Regions from separate parts of the Alcaligenes sp. WGS1538 genome, predicted to be linked through region 1. Evidence: riboswitches for the same ligand, from Rfam matches in the RefSeq annotation. Region 1 holds a riboswitch; the other holds the start of a gene.
The links. Region 1 has a riboswitch for thiamine pyrophosphate ahead of ACF3ND_RS08975 (3-oxoacyl-ACP reductase). Riboswitches for the same ligand answer to the same signal wherever they lie in the genome.
Positions count from the first base shown of each region.

Region 2: linked by a shared signal. The riboswitch ahead of thiC (phosphomethylpyrimidine synthase ThiC) and the one ahead of ACF3ND_RS08975 (3-oxoacyl-ACP reductase) in region 1 are both predicted to bind thiamine pyrophosphate.

Region 1 covers NZ_CP171109.1:1,920,736-1,926,365, forward strand. The annotation lists gene ACF3ND_RS08960 (motility protein A) at 1-269, shown strand, start outside; gene ACF3ND_RS08965 (flagellar motor protein MotB) at 275-1,108, shown strand; gene ACF3ND_RS08970 (sodium:solute symporter family protein) at 1,173-2,618, opposite strand; TPP riboswitch at 2,756-2,955, opposite strand; TPP riboswitch at 3,022-3,118, shown strand; gene ACF3ND_RS08975 (3-oxoacyl-ACP reductase) at 3,169-3,951, shown strand; gene ACF3ND_RS08980 (LLM class flavin-dependent oxidoreductase) at 3,948-5,243, shown strand; gene ACF3ND_RS08985 (SDR family NAD(P)-dependent oxidoreductase) at 5,323-5,630, shown strand, end outside.
Region 2 covers NZ_CP171109.1:3,271,004-3,276,633, reverse strand. The annotation lists gene thiC (phosphomethylpyrimidine synthase ThiC) at 1-1,599, opposite strand, end outside; TPP riboswitch at 1,655-1,748, opposite strand; gene ACF3ND_RS15220 (helix-turn-helix domain-containing protein) at 1,789-2,166, opposite strand; gene ACF3ND_RS15215 (helix-turn-helix domain-containing protein) at 2,261-2,638, opposite strand; gene ACF3ND_RS15210 (DNA-binding response regulator) at 2,751-3,512, shown strand; gene ACF3ND_RS15205 (D-amino acid dehydrogenase) at 3,659-4,915, opposite strand; gene proB (glutamate 5-kinase) at 5,065-5,630, opposite strand, start outside.

The sequences.
Region 1 (5,630 bases):
AGATGGCGCTGGCGCTGATGACGACCTTCTACGGCGTGCTGCTGTCCAACCTGGTCTTCAAGCCCGTGGCCGTCAAGCTGGAACGCCGCACCGAACAGCGCGTGGTGCTGATGAACATGATCATGCAGGGCGTGTCCATGATGAGCCAGCGGCGCGGTCCGGCCCTGATGCGTGAAACCCTGAATTCCTTCATGGCTCAGTATCAGGATGAAATCAACGACCGGGGCGGCCGAGACGACGATCCCGATCCGGCTCCCGAGCGGAGCTGATCGCCATGGCACGCAAGGAGCAGGACATCACCCTGGGCGAACTGGCGGAGCGCCAGAAGGCCGTCCAGAAGGAGCTGGAAGAAGCGCGTCGCGGCATGGCCGAGCAGCAGCTGGCCAGCAATCTCGCCGCGCGGCGGGGGCGCCGCTGGGACGAGCCGGCGCTGGCCGCGCCCGAGGAAGAAGAGTCCTGGCTGACCACCTATCTGGACATGATGACGCTGCTGCTGGTGCTGATGATCGTCATGCTGTCCTTCGCCGGCAAGCGCGCCCAGTCGGAAGCGGGCGCGGGGCAGGGCGGGGTGGCGGCAGTGGCCCAGGCCGGGGCCGCCGGCGCCGGCGTGATGCCGGCCGGAGCGGGGCTGCTGCCCGAAAGCGGCAAGGCGCCGGGGCAGGGCGCGGGCGATCATGGCCTGCAGCTGGACGGACTGGGCGACGATATCGACATCGTGGTCAACGACAAGTCCATCAGTTTCCGCATCAACAGCGAAATCCTGTTCTCCTCGGGTGGCGCGGACCTGGGGCTGGAAGGCCTGGGCGTGCTGCGCAAGCTGGTGACGGTGCTGAACTCCACATCGCACCAGATCGTCATCGAAGGCCATACGGATTCGGTGCCCATTCGCAGCTACCGCTACCCCTCGAACTGGGAACTGTCCGGCGCGCGCGCCGGCAGCGTGGTGCGCTATCTGGAATCCAATGGCGTGGCCAGTCAACGCCTGAGCGCCGTGGGCTATGCCGATACGCGGCCTCTGGGTGACAACGCGAGCTCCGAAGGGCGGGCCAGCAACCGGCGCGTGGAGCTGATTCTGTTGACGGCCCCTGAGGGGCAGATCCAGCCCTGATCCTGTACTTGCGCGCCGGCCCCGTCCTTGATGGCGAGATCGGCGCGCCTGTGCGTGATCAAATTCAGTTCTGGTCCAGCACCCGCGTGGAGCCGGCCAGCTTGCCGAAGTCGAACTGAGGCAGGCGCCGGCGCAGGGGCATGATGATGGCGGTGACCAGCGCGGGCACCACGGCCGCCAGCACGAAGGATTCCAGCAGATAGTCCAGCGGACCGTCGGGGCGCGGGAAGATGGCCAGTCCCGCAGCCAGGCCCGCCACGGTGCTGAGGGTGGCCGTGATGCCGTCGTAGCGGCGGCTGTACAGTCCGAAGAACACCGGGAAGGCCGCGGCCGAGCACAGCAGATCGGCCAGCAGGAACAGGTACAGCACGCTGTAGCCCTGGGAGGAGGCCACCAGCACCGGGATGGCGCTCAGCCACACCAGCCAGCGCGCCAGGCGCATCATCTGGGCGGTGCTGCGCTGGGGCATCAGCCGGCCCAGGTCCACGGCCACCAGGCTGGAGACGGCGCTGATGACGGTGTCGGCGCTGCTCATGACCAGCGACAGGCCCAGCGGGATCAGCAGCACCAGGAACCAGACGGGCGCCTGGGGCAGAATCACGTTGAACAGCGCCACGGAGCTGTCGCCCTGGCCGCCCAGGCCCACGAAGGCCAGGCCGAACAAGCCCATCAGGAAGATGAAGGGCGCCACGAACAGGCCGCCCAGCAGAAAGCCGTTGCGCATGGCCTTGTCGCTCCGGGCGGCATAGATGCGCTGCCAGTTGCCCTGGTGGAACAGGCCGGTCAGCAGGATGGCCACGAAAAAGGTCAGGCCCGCCTTGACGCCGACCGGGTCGCTCAGCTCCACCAGGCGCGGCGCCTGCAGCTCCACGGTGCGCAGCAATTGCGCCGGGCCGCCCACGGCCTGCCAGCCGAGCAGCACGATCAGGAACAGCATGGGCACGATCACCAGCATCTGCACCTTGTCCGTGAAGATGGAGGCGCGCAGGCCGCCGTAGGAGGTGTAGATCAGCGTGGCCACCAGCACCACGCTGGCCGTGACCCACAAGGGAATGGGCGCGATCAGGGTGATCATCTTGGACATGGCGGTGATTTCCGCCGTCATGGCGATGAAGATGTAGAACAGCATGATCAGCAAGGTGAGCGCATACATGGGCCGGCCGTAGCGGGCGATGACGAACTCGGTCAGGCTGTGGCCGCGCGGCAGCAGCTCGCGCATGCGCTTGCCCAGCGGGATCATGACCAGGCGCGGGGACATGGAGCCCAGCGCATAGCCGATCACGGCGGACAGGCCGCCCCAGGTGGCCGCCTGGGCGGGGGAAAACAGGATCCACGCGCCCAGGGACGAGGCCAGCAGGGTCAGGATGGTGGCCAGCGCGCTCTGGCTGTTGCGCGCCACCACGAAGTCTTCCAGGGAACCGTTCTGGCGCCGGGCGTACAGCACCCCGGCCACCGCGAACAGGGTTGAAAAGGCAAGCAGCCACAGCAGCGTGGCGTTCTGGTTCAGCATGATATCTCCCCAAAGCCTGCCAGGGCAGGCGCGAACCCGCCTGCAGCGGCCCGGTTGGGCGCAGGGCGGACAAGAATGGAGGGATAGAAATGGGCGTGTGAGGCGGCGCGCGCAGCGTGACGGGCTGCAGGCAGGCCGATGGGCCGCGTTTCCTTCCCTTCGCCGGCATGATCCGGATCAGGTTCGAAGGGTTACCGCATGAGAGCGGAATCTCAGCCCGTCAAGAACGTGTTCATGGTCTTTTCATGGCCTTGCCGTCGCGCGCCAGGACTGCGGTTGGTCGCCGTCTTGCGGGCCGTGGAATGAACACGTTCCAAGGACTCCCCCAGGAACTGCGCAAAGCTTAGAAGCGTGCGGCCTGAAAGTCAATAAAGACTGAAGGCGCGTTCTGTGCTATGGTCTGCCCTGCGGCACGGGGTGTCCTTTTCAAAAGGGCTGAGATAAAACCCGTCGAACCTGATCCAGCTCATACTGGCGAAGGGATGTCGAACCCTCATTTCCCCTGTCCGAACAGGGCTGACATCCTCGCCGAATCTTTGGAAGGAATGTCATGTCTCTGGACACTATTTCGGAACTCTCACGGCAAGTCGTCCTCGTCACGGGCGGGGCGCGCGGCCTGGGCGCCAGCCTGGTGCGCGCCTTTGCGCGCCAGGGCGCGCGGGTGGTCATCAATTACCTGACAAGCGCAGCGGGCGCGCAGGCCCTGGCGGCCGAGTTTCCCGGCCAGTGCCTGGCGGTGCAGGCGGACGTGACCGACGCGCAAGCGGTTCAGGCCATGTTCGCCGCGGCGCGCCAGCATTTCGGCGCGCCCGTCACCACGGTGGTGAACAATGCCTTGCCGGCCTTCAAGTTCAACGGCGATGCGCGCCCGCATGCGGACACGCTGCGCTGGGCCGACCTGCATCAGCAGCTGGAAGGCGTGGTGGGCGGAGCCTTGAACACGACGCAGGCCGCCCTGGCGGGCATGCAGGAAGCCGGCTTTGGCCGCATCATCAATATCGGCACCAACCTGTTCCAGAATCCCGTCGTGCCGTATCACGACTACACGGCCGCCAAGGCGGCGCTGCTGTCCCTGACGCGCACCCTGTCGCAGGATCTGGGCCCGCAGCAGATCACCGTCAACATGATCTCCGGCGGCCTGCTGCGCACCACGGACGCCTCGGCGGCCACGCCGGAAGCGGTGTTCGACCTGATCGCCGCCAGCACGCCGCTGCGCCGGGTGACCACGCCCGAGGAATTCGCGGATGCGGCGCTGTTCTTTGCGGGTCCTTGGGCGCGCGCCGTCACGGGACAGAACCTGGTCGTGGATGGCGGACTGGTGAAAAACGGATGAGACAGCTGCATTTCAACCTGTTCATACACGGCTGCGGCCATCACCGCGCCGCCTGGCGCCATCCTGATTCCCAGGTGGAACGTCTGGGCGACGCCCGCTTCTACGAAGAACTGACCCAGCTGGCCGAAAAGGGCAAGCTGGACGCCATCTTCTTTGCCGACGGACAGTCCACGGACAATGTGGCCGACGGGCCGCGCTGGTTCCTGGAGCCTTTGACCCTGATGTCCGCGCTGGCGCGGGCCACCGAGCGCATCGGCCTGATCAGCACGGTCTCCAGCACCTTCTACACGCCTTTCGTGGCGGCGCGCATGCTGTGTTCGCTGGACCATGTTTCGCAAGGACGCATGGGCTGGAACGTGGTCACTTCCATGTTCGATGCGGAGGCGCGCAACCACGGCTATGCCGCCATGCCCGACCATGCCTGGCGTTACGCCCGGGCCGAGGAGTTCGTGGACACGGCCCTGAAGCTGTTCGATTCCTGGACCGACGATGCCTTGGCGATGAATCGCCAGGGCGATTACGCGCGGGTGGACAAGGTGCGCCAGATACATCATCAAGGCGAGCATTTCCTGGTGGACGGGCCCTTGACCCTGCCGCGCTCTCCCCAGGGGCAGCCGGTGCTGTTCCAGGCCGGCGCTTCCGAGCAGGGACGCGACCTGGCGGCCCGCAAGGCCGAGGCCATCTATGCCGTGGCCTACGATCTGCCGTCCGCCCAGGCCTATTACCGCGACATGAAGCGGCGCGTGCAGGCGACGGGGCGGGGCGTGCCCCTGCCCATCATGCCGGGCCTGGTCACCTATGTGGGCTCCACCATGGAGGAGGCGCGCCGCAAGCAGCGCGAACTGGACGAATTGCTGCCTGCGGAAACCTCGCTGCGTCAGCTTGGAACGTTCGTGGGCCAGGATTGCATGGGCTGGGATCTGGACGCGCCCGTGCCGCCCCTGCCGCCTCTGGAAAGCTTCAAGGGGCCCAAAGGACGCTACGCCACGGTGCTGCGCATCATCCAGACCGAGCAGCCCACCGTGCGCGAATTGCTGGGCCGTCTGGCCGCGGGCGGCGGCCATTGCACCATGGTGGGAACTCCGGAATCCATCGCGGACCAGATCGAGCTGTGGTGGCGCAACGAAGGCGCGGACGGCTTCAACCTGATGCCGCCGTCGCTGCCTGGCGGCATCCGCGATTTCGTGGAGCAGGTCATTCCCGTGCTGCAAAAGCGAGGCCTGTTCCGCCAGGATTACGAGCACCGCACCCTGCGCGGCCATCTGGGACTGGAACGGCCGGCCAGCCTCTGACCTGGACGGGCTTTTTTGCTATTCTTGATGCTTTAATCGCTCGCCGGCGCTGCCGGCGGGCATACAGGAACAGAGCATCATGAAAACCGCAGTCGTCACGGGAGCCTCGTCGGGATTTGGAGCCGCCATTGCACGTCAGATGGTGGCCGAAGGCCATACCGTCATCGGCCTGGCGCGCCGCAAGGACAAGCTGCAGGAGCTGGCAAGCGAGCTGGGCGAGCGCTTCGTGCCCGTCAGCGTGGACCTGACCGACCGCAGCGCCGTGGAAGCGGCGCTGGCCGACATACGCGCACGCTTCCCGTCCATCGATGTGCTGGTCAACAATGCGGGCCTGGCCCTGGGCGTGGCGCCGGCCCAGCAGTCCAGTCTGGAGCATTGGGACACCAT
Region 2 (5,630 bases), 1.4 Mb from region 1:
TCCCTTGGCCAGGTCGGCCGCGTGGGCGGCGATCTTGTAGGTGATGATCCCGTCCTTGACGTCCTTCTTGTTGGGCAGGCCCAGGTGCTCCTTGGGCGTGACATAGCACAGCATGGCCGTGCCCTGCCAGGCGATCATGGCCGCGCCCAGGCCGGAGGTGATGTGGTCGTAGCCTGGCGCGATGTCCGTGGCCAGCGGCCCCAGCGTATAGAAGGGCGCTTCATGGCAGTGCTCCAGCTGCAGCCGCATGTTTTCCGGGATCAGGTGCAGCGGCACGTGGCCGGGGCCTTCGATCATGACCTGCACATCGTGCTTCCAGGCTGCCTGGGTCAGCTCGCCCAGGGTGCGCAGTTCGGCGAACTGGGCCTGGTCGTTGGCGTCGTATCCCGAGCCGGGCCGCAGGCCGTCGCCCAGCGAGAAGGCCACGTCGTACTGCTTCATGATGTCGCAGATGTCTTCGAAGTGCTCGTACAGGAAGCTTTCGCGGTGATGCGCCAGGCACCATTTGGCCATGATGGAGCCGCCGCGCGACACGATGCCCGTCATGCGGCTGGCCGTCATCGGGATGAAGGGCAGGCGCACGCCGGCGTGGATGGTGAAATAGTCCACCCCCTGTTCGGCCTGCTCGATCAGCGTGTCGCGGAAGATGTCCCAGGTCAGGTCTTCGGCAATGCCGCCGACCTTCTCCAGGGCCTGGTAGATGGGCACGGTGCCCACAGGCACGGGCGAGTTGCGGATGATCCATTCGCGCGTCTCATGGATGTTCCTGCCGGTGGACAGGTCCATGATGGTGTCCGCGCCCCATCGTATGGCCCAGGTCATCTTTTCGACTTCTTCGCCGATAGTCGAGCCCAGCGCCGAGTTGCCGATGTTGGCGTTGATCTTCACCAGGAAATTGCGGCCTATGATCATGGGCTCGGTTTCCGGGTGGTTGACGTTGGCCGGCAGGATGGCCCGGCCGCGCGCGATCTCGTCGCGCACGAATTCGGGCGTGACCAGAGCGGGCAGGGTGGCGCCGTAGCCCTGGCCGGGATGCACGCGGGTCAGGCGGCGGGCCATTTCTTCGCCTTGCGGGCCGCTGGCGCGCAGGCTCTCCAGGTAGTGCTCGCGGCGCAGGTTCTCGCGGATGGCCACGAACTCCATTTCGGGCGTGACGATGCCGCGTCGCGCATAGTGCATCTGGGTGACGTTGGCGCCGGGCTTGCCGCGCCGCGGCCGGCGGACCAGCTCGAAGCGCAGCGCGTCCAGCTCCGGATCGGCCTGCCGGGCCCGGCCGTACTGGCTGTTCAGGCCGGCGGTCAGCTCGGTGTCGTCGCGCTCCTGGATCCAGGCCTGACGCAGCGGCGGCAGGCCCTTGCGGATGTCGATATGGGCGGCCGGGTCCGTGTAGGGGCCGCTGGTGTCGTAGACGCTGAGCGGGGGGTTGCGCTCCGCGCCGAACTGGCTGGGGGTGTCGGCCAGGGTGATCTCGCGGAACGGCACGCGCAGGTCGGGACGCGAGCCGGTCTGGTAGATTTTGCGGGAATTGGGCAAAGGCTGGATCGCAGCCGGGTCCACGCTGGCCGCGGTGGCCGTGAAAGTTGGGTTTTTGCTTGTCATTGCAGCTCCAAGGAAGGGGTGGAGCCGATATAGGAAGAAGCACCTTGCAGGCATTGCACCTGGGGCGCACGCTCCCAGCATCGGCATTATCCGTACTGGTACGAGGGTGTTTCTCAACCCGCCTGCGGCGAGTACCCCTGCGTGAGGACAAGTATAGGTGTCTTGGACCTGTCTGTGGGCTGATAAAGCTTATTTGCTTTTCATGCCATTGAGCAGATGGCGTATGGTCTGGTCCAGGTGTTCGCGGTCCTTGCCGGACAGCGCCACGATCTCGTCCACGGAGAAGCGGCTGAAGGGCCAGGTGACGATGGGCGGTCCGCCGTCCGGTTCATGCATGACCAGTGCGCCGCCCACGCTGATCTCCATGGGGCCCAGGCCGCTCTTGAGCCACTGGGCGCTGACGTTCAGGGCCTTGGCCAGGTCCAGGATCTCGCGGGCGTCACGGCGCGCGCCGCTCTCGTAGTTGGAGATGGCGCTCTGGCTCAGGTTGCAGAGCCGGGCCAGCTCGGCCTGGGAGAGGCCGCGCTGCTGCCGGGCATGGCGTAGGCGTTCGGAAAAGTGCTTCACACCAGTGATTGTTCATGGAACGCCAACCACGATGGTTTTGGTGGATAATCCCGTATGTGATGATGGGGCTGCGGCCTTGCCGCGAGAGGGACCGCTAGCGGGGTTTCATGCCGTCGAGCAGGTGGCGCACGGTGCGCTCGAGCAGTTCGCGCTCGGCCACGGGCAGCGCGACGATTTCATCCACGGAAAAGCGGCTGAAAGGCCAGGTGACGATGGGCGGTCCGCCGTCCGGTTCATGCATGACCAGGACGCCGCCCGCCCGGGGCTCCATCATGCCCACTCCGTTGCGCAGCCACTGCGCGCTGACGCTCAAGGCCTTGGCCAGGTCCAGGATTTCCCGGGCGTCGCGGCGCGTGCCGTTCTCGTAGTTGGAGATGGCGCTCTGGCTCAGGCCGCACAAGCGGGCCAGCCCGGCCTGCGACAGGCCGCGTTGTTGCCGTGCGTGGCGCAGGCGTTCGGAGAAGTTTTTCACACCACAGATTGTTGATGCAACGACCACCACGATGGTTTTGATTAAATAACACGATTGTGATTTATAATGTCAGGCAGGGTCATCTGGCGTCATTATAGTTAAGGTATCAACTATGTCGGTTACAAATGTGGTTACTGGCGGTCCTGTTGTGCTGTACCTCTCCAGTGTCATTCCTGATCGAAACCTGCTGGAACAGCAGGTCAAGGCCCTGGCGGAACGGGGCTATCGGCCGATTTCCTGCCGCGACTCCACCGCCTTGCTGCAATTGGCGCAAAGCCGGGGCAGGCACATGGGCTCGGTGTGCATCGCCTGGCTGGGCGGCGCCTTGTCCGATATCTGCGCGGCCGCCGTGCGCCTGCGCATGCTGTGCCCGCAGGTCGGCATCCTGATGCAGGCGGACTATTCCGACGCGGCCATGCTCCAGGCGCTGCACAGCGGCGGAGACCAACTGTGTCCCAGGGATGCGTCCTTCGAACTGCTGGCGGCCAGCCTGCAAAGCCTGCAGCGTCGCCTGATGCAGGTGCCCATGCTGCCCGAACTGCGCCAACGCGCCGACTGGGCGCTCACACAGGAAGGCTGGGCCCTGGTGGCGCCCAACGGGCAATCCTTCGCCCTGACCACCACGGAGCGCTCTTTCATCTGCTGCCTGCTGCATCACCCCGACCGGCGCGCCAGCCACCATGAACTGCTCAGCGCCATCGCCGGTGTGCAGGGCGAGATCGAAGATCCGCCTTCGGCTCTGCTCATCAATCGGCTGGGGGTGCTGGTCAGCCGGATGCGCCGCAAGTTCAATCGGGGCGATGCCGTGCTGCCGGTGCGCTCGGTGCACAACTGGGGTTACATGTTTGCCGCCAATTGCGAACTGCGCGACTGAAGCCTTGGTTTGTCGTTCTTTCCCTCCGCATCATGCGGTTCGTCCGGCGCCAGGACCCTGGGATGAACTCTTTGTACGCCCGCCGTTGCGAATGACGCTTGCCCGTGCGTCCGTGTTCCGCGGTGGCGGGCGTTCTGCCGCTGCGGTCAATGCGCGTAGCGTTGCACCGACAGGTCGTCGGCACGGATGGCGGGCTCCCGGCCGCTGATGATGTCGGCCAGCAACTGGGCGCTGCCGGTGGCCAGCGTCCAGCCCAGCGTGCCGTGGCCGGTGTTCAGGAACAGATTGTCATAGCGCGTGCGGCCTATGATGGGCGTGCTGTCGGGGGTCTTGGGTCGCAGGCCGGTCCAGAAGTTCAGATCCACGCCGCTCTGGTAGCTGCCGGGGAACAGGTCGTTCAGCACCATCAGCAAGGTTTGCTGGCGGCGCGGGTTCAGGCGTTTGTCAAAGCCCACCACTTCCGCCATGCCGCCTACGCGTATGCGGCGATCGAAACGGGTCAGGGCGATCTTGTAGCTTTCATCGAGCAGCGTGGACTGCGGCGCCCGCGATTCGTCCGCAATGGCCGCCGTGATGGAATAGCCTTTCAGCGGATAGACGGGAATGGCCTGCAGGTCTTTCATCAGGCCCGTGGACCAGGAGCCCAGCGCGACGACATAGGCATCGGCCACCAGCAGTTCGTCCTGGCATTGCACGCCGCTGATCCGTCCGCCGCTTGCATGGATGCGCTGGATCGTCTGGCCCCAGCGGAATTCCACGCTTTCCTGACGGGCCAGTTCGGCCAGGCGGGTGGTGAAAAGCTGACAGTCGCCGGTCTCGTCGTCAGGAAAGCGCAAGCCGCCGCTCAGCTTGTGCTCAACATGCCGCAGGGCGGGTTCCACGCGGTGCAGCTCAGAGGCCGGCATCAGCTCGTAGCGCACGCCAGCCTGTTGCAGCACCTGGATGTCGGCGGCGACGGCGTCCAGTTGCTGCTGGGTGCGGAAAAGCTGCAGCGTGCCCTGCCGGCGTTGCTCGTACTGGATGCCGGTGGTCTCGCGCAGCTCGGCCAGGCAATGCCGGCTGTATTCGGCCAGCCGCACCATCCGTTCCTTGTTGGTGGCGTAATGGTCGGGCGTGCAGTTGCGCCACATGGCCAGGAGCCAGCGGATCTGCTCCAGGCTGCGGTCCGGGCGTATGGTCAGGGGAGGGTGGCGGTCGAACATCCAGCCTATCGCCTTGCGGGGGATGCCGGGCGCGGCCCAGGGGCAGGCGTAGCCGAAGGACAGCTGGCCGGCATTGGCGAAGCTGGTCTCCAGGGCGGGGCCCTGCAGGCGATCCACCACCGTCACGCTGTGGCCCTGGCGGGCCAGATAATAGGCGCTGGTGACTCCTTCCACGCCGGCGCCCAGAACGAGGATCTTCATACTTTTCCTTATATGGCGCGGCAGGGCTGCGCAGGTGCGAGGCGCGACATGCGCGCCCGCTGTCGTAATTCGATACGTCTGGCTGGTCTATTTCAACAGGCGGGGGCGGAGCGGGTCAAGGCCGGACGTCCGAGGCCCGCCCTGCCGGGTCAGTCCGACTCGGAGGCCGCGTTGGGAAACACCATGTTGTTGCGGTGCATCAGCTCGGTGTCGTTCGCGCCGCCCAGCAATTCATTGATCAGGTGGCTGGGCTGGCCCATGATGCGCCGGGTGTCGTCGGACGAATAATTGATCAGGCCGCGCGCGTACTCCACGCCATGCCGGTCCACGCAGGCGACCACATCGCCCCGGTCGAACTCGCCTTCCACGTGGGTGACGCCCACGGGCAGCAGGCTTTTATGGCCTTCGGTCAGGGCGCGCACGGCCCCGTCGTCCAGCGACACGCGTCCGCGCACGCGCAGGTGGTCCACCAGCCAGCGCTGGCGAGCCGAGCGTACGGGCAGCATGGCGCGCAGTTCGGTGCCTATGCGTTCGCCCCGGGCCAGACGCGAGAGCACATTGCTTTCCCGGCCCGAGGCAATGATGGTGTGGCCGCCGCTGTTGGCGGCCCGCTTGGCCGCCAGGATCTTGGTGATCATGCCGCCGGTGCCCACCATGCTGCCCGAGCCGCCGGCCATGGCCTCCAGCGTGGGGTCACCGGCCTGGGCCAGGGAGA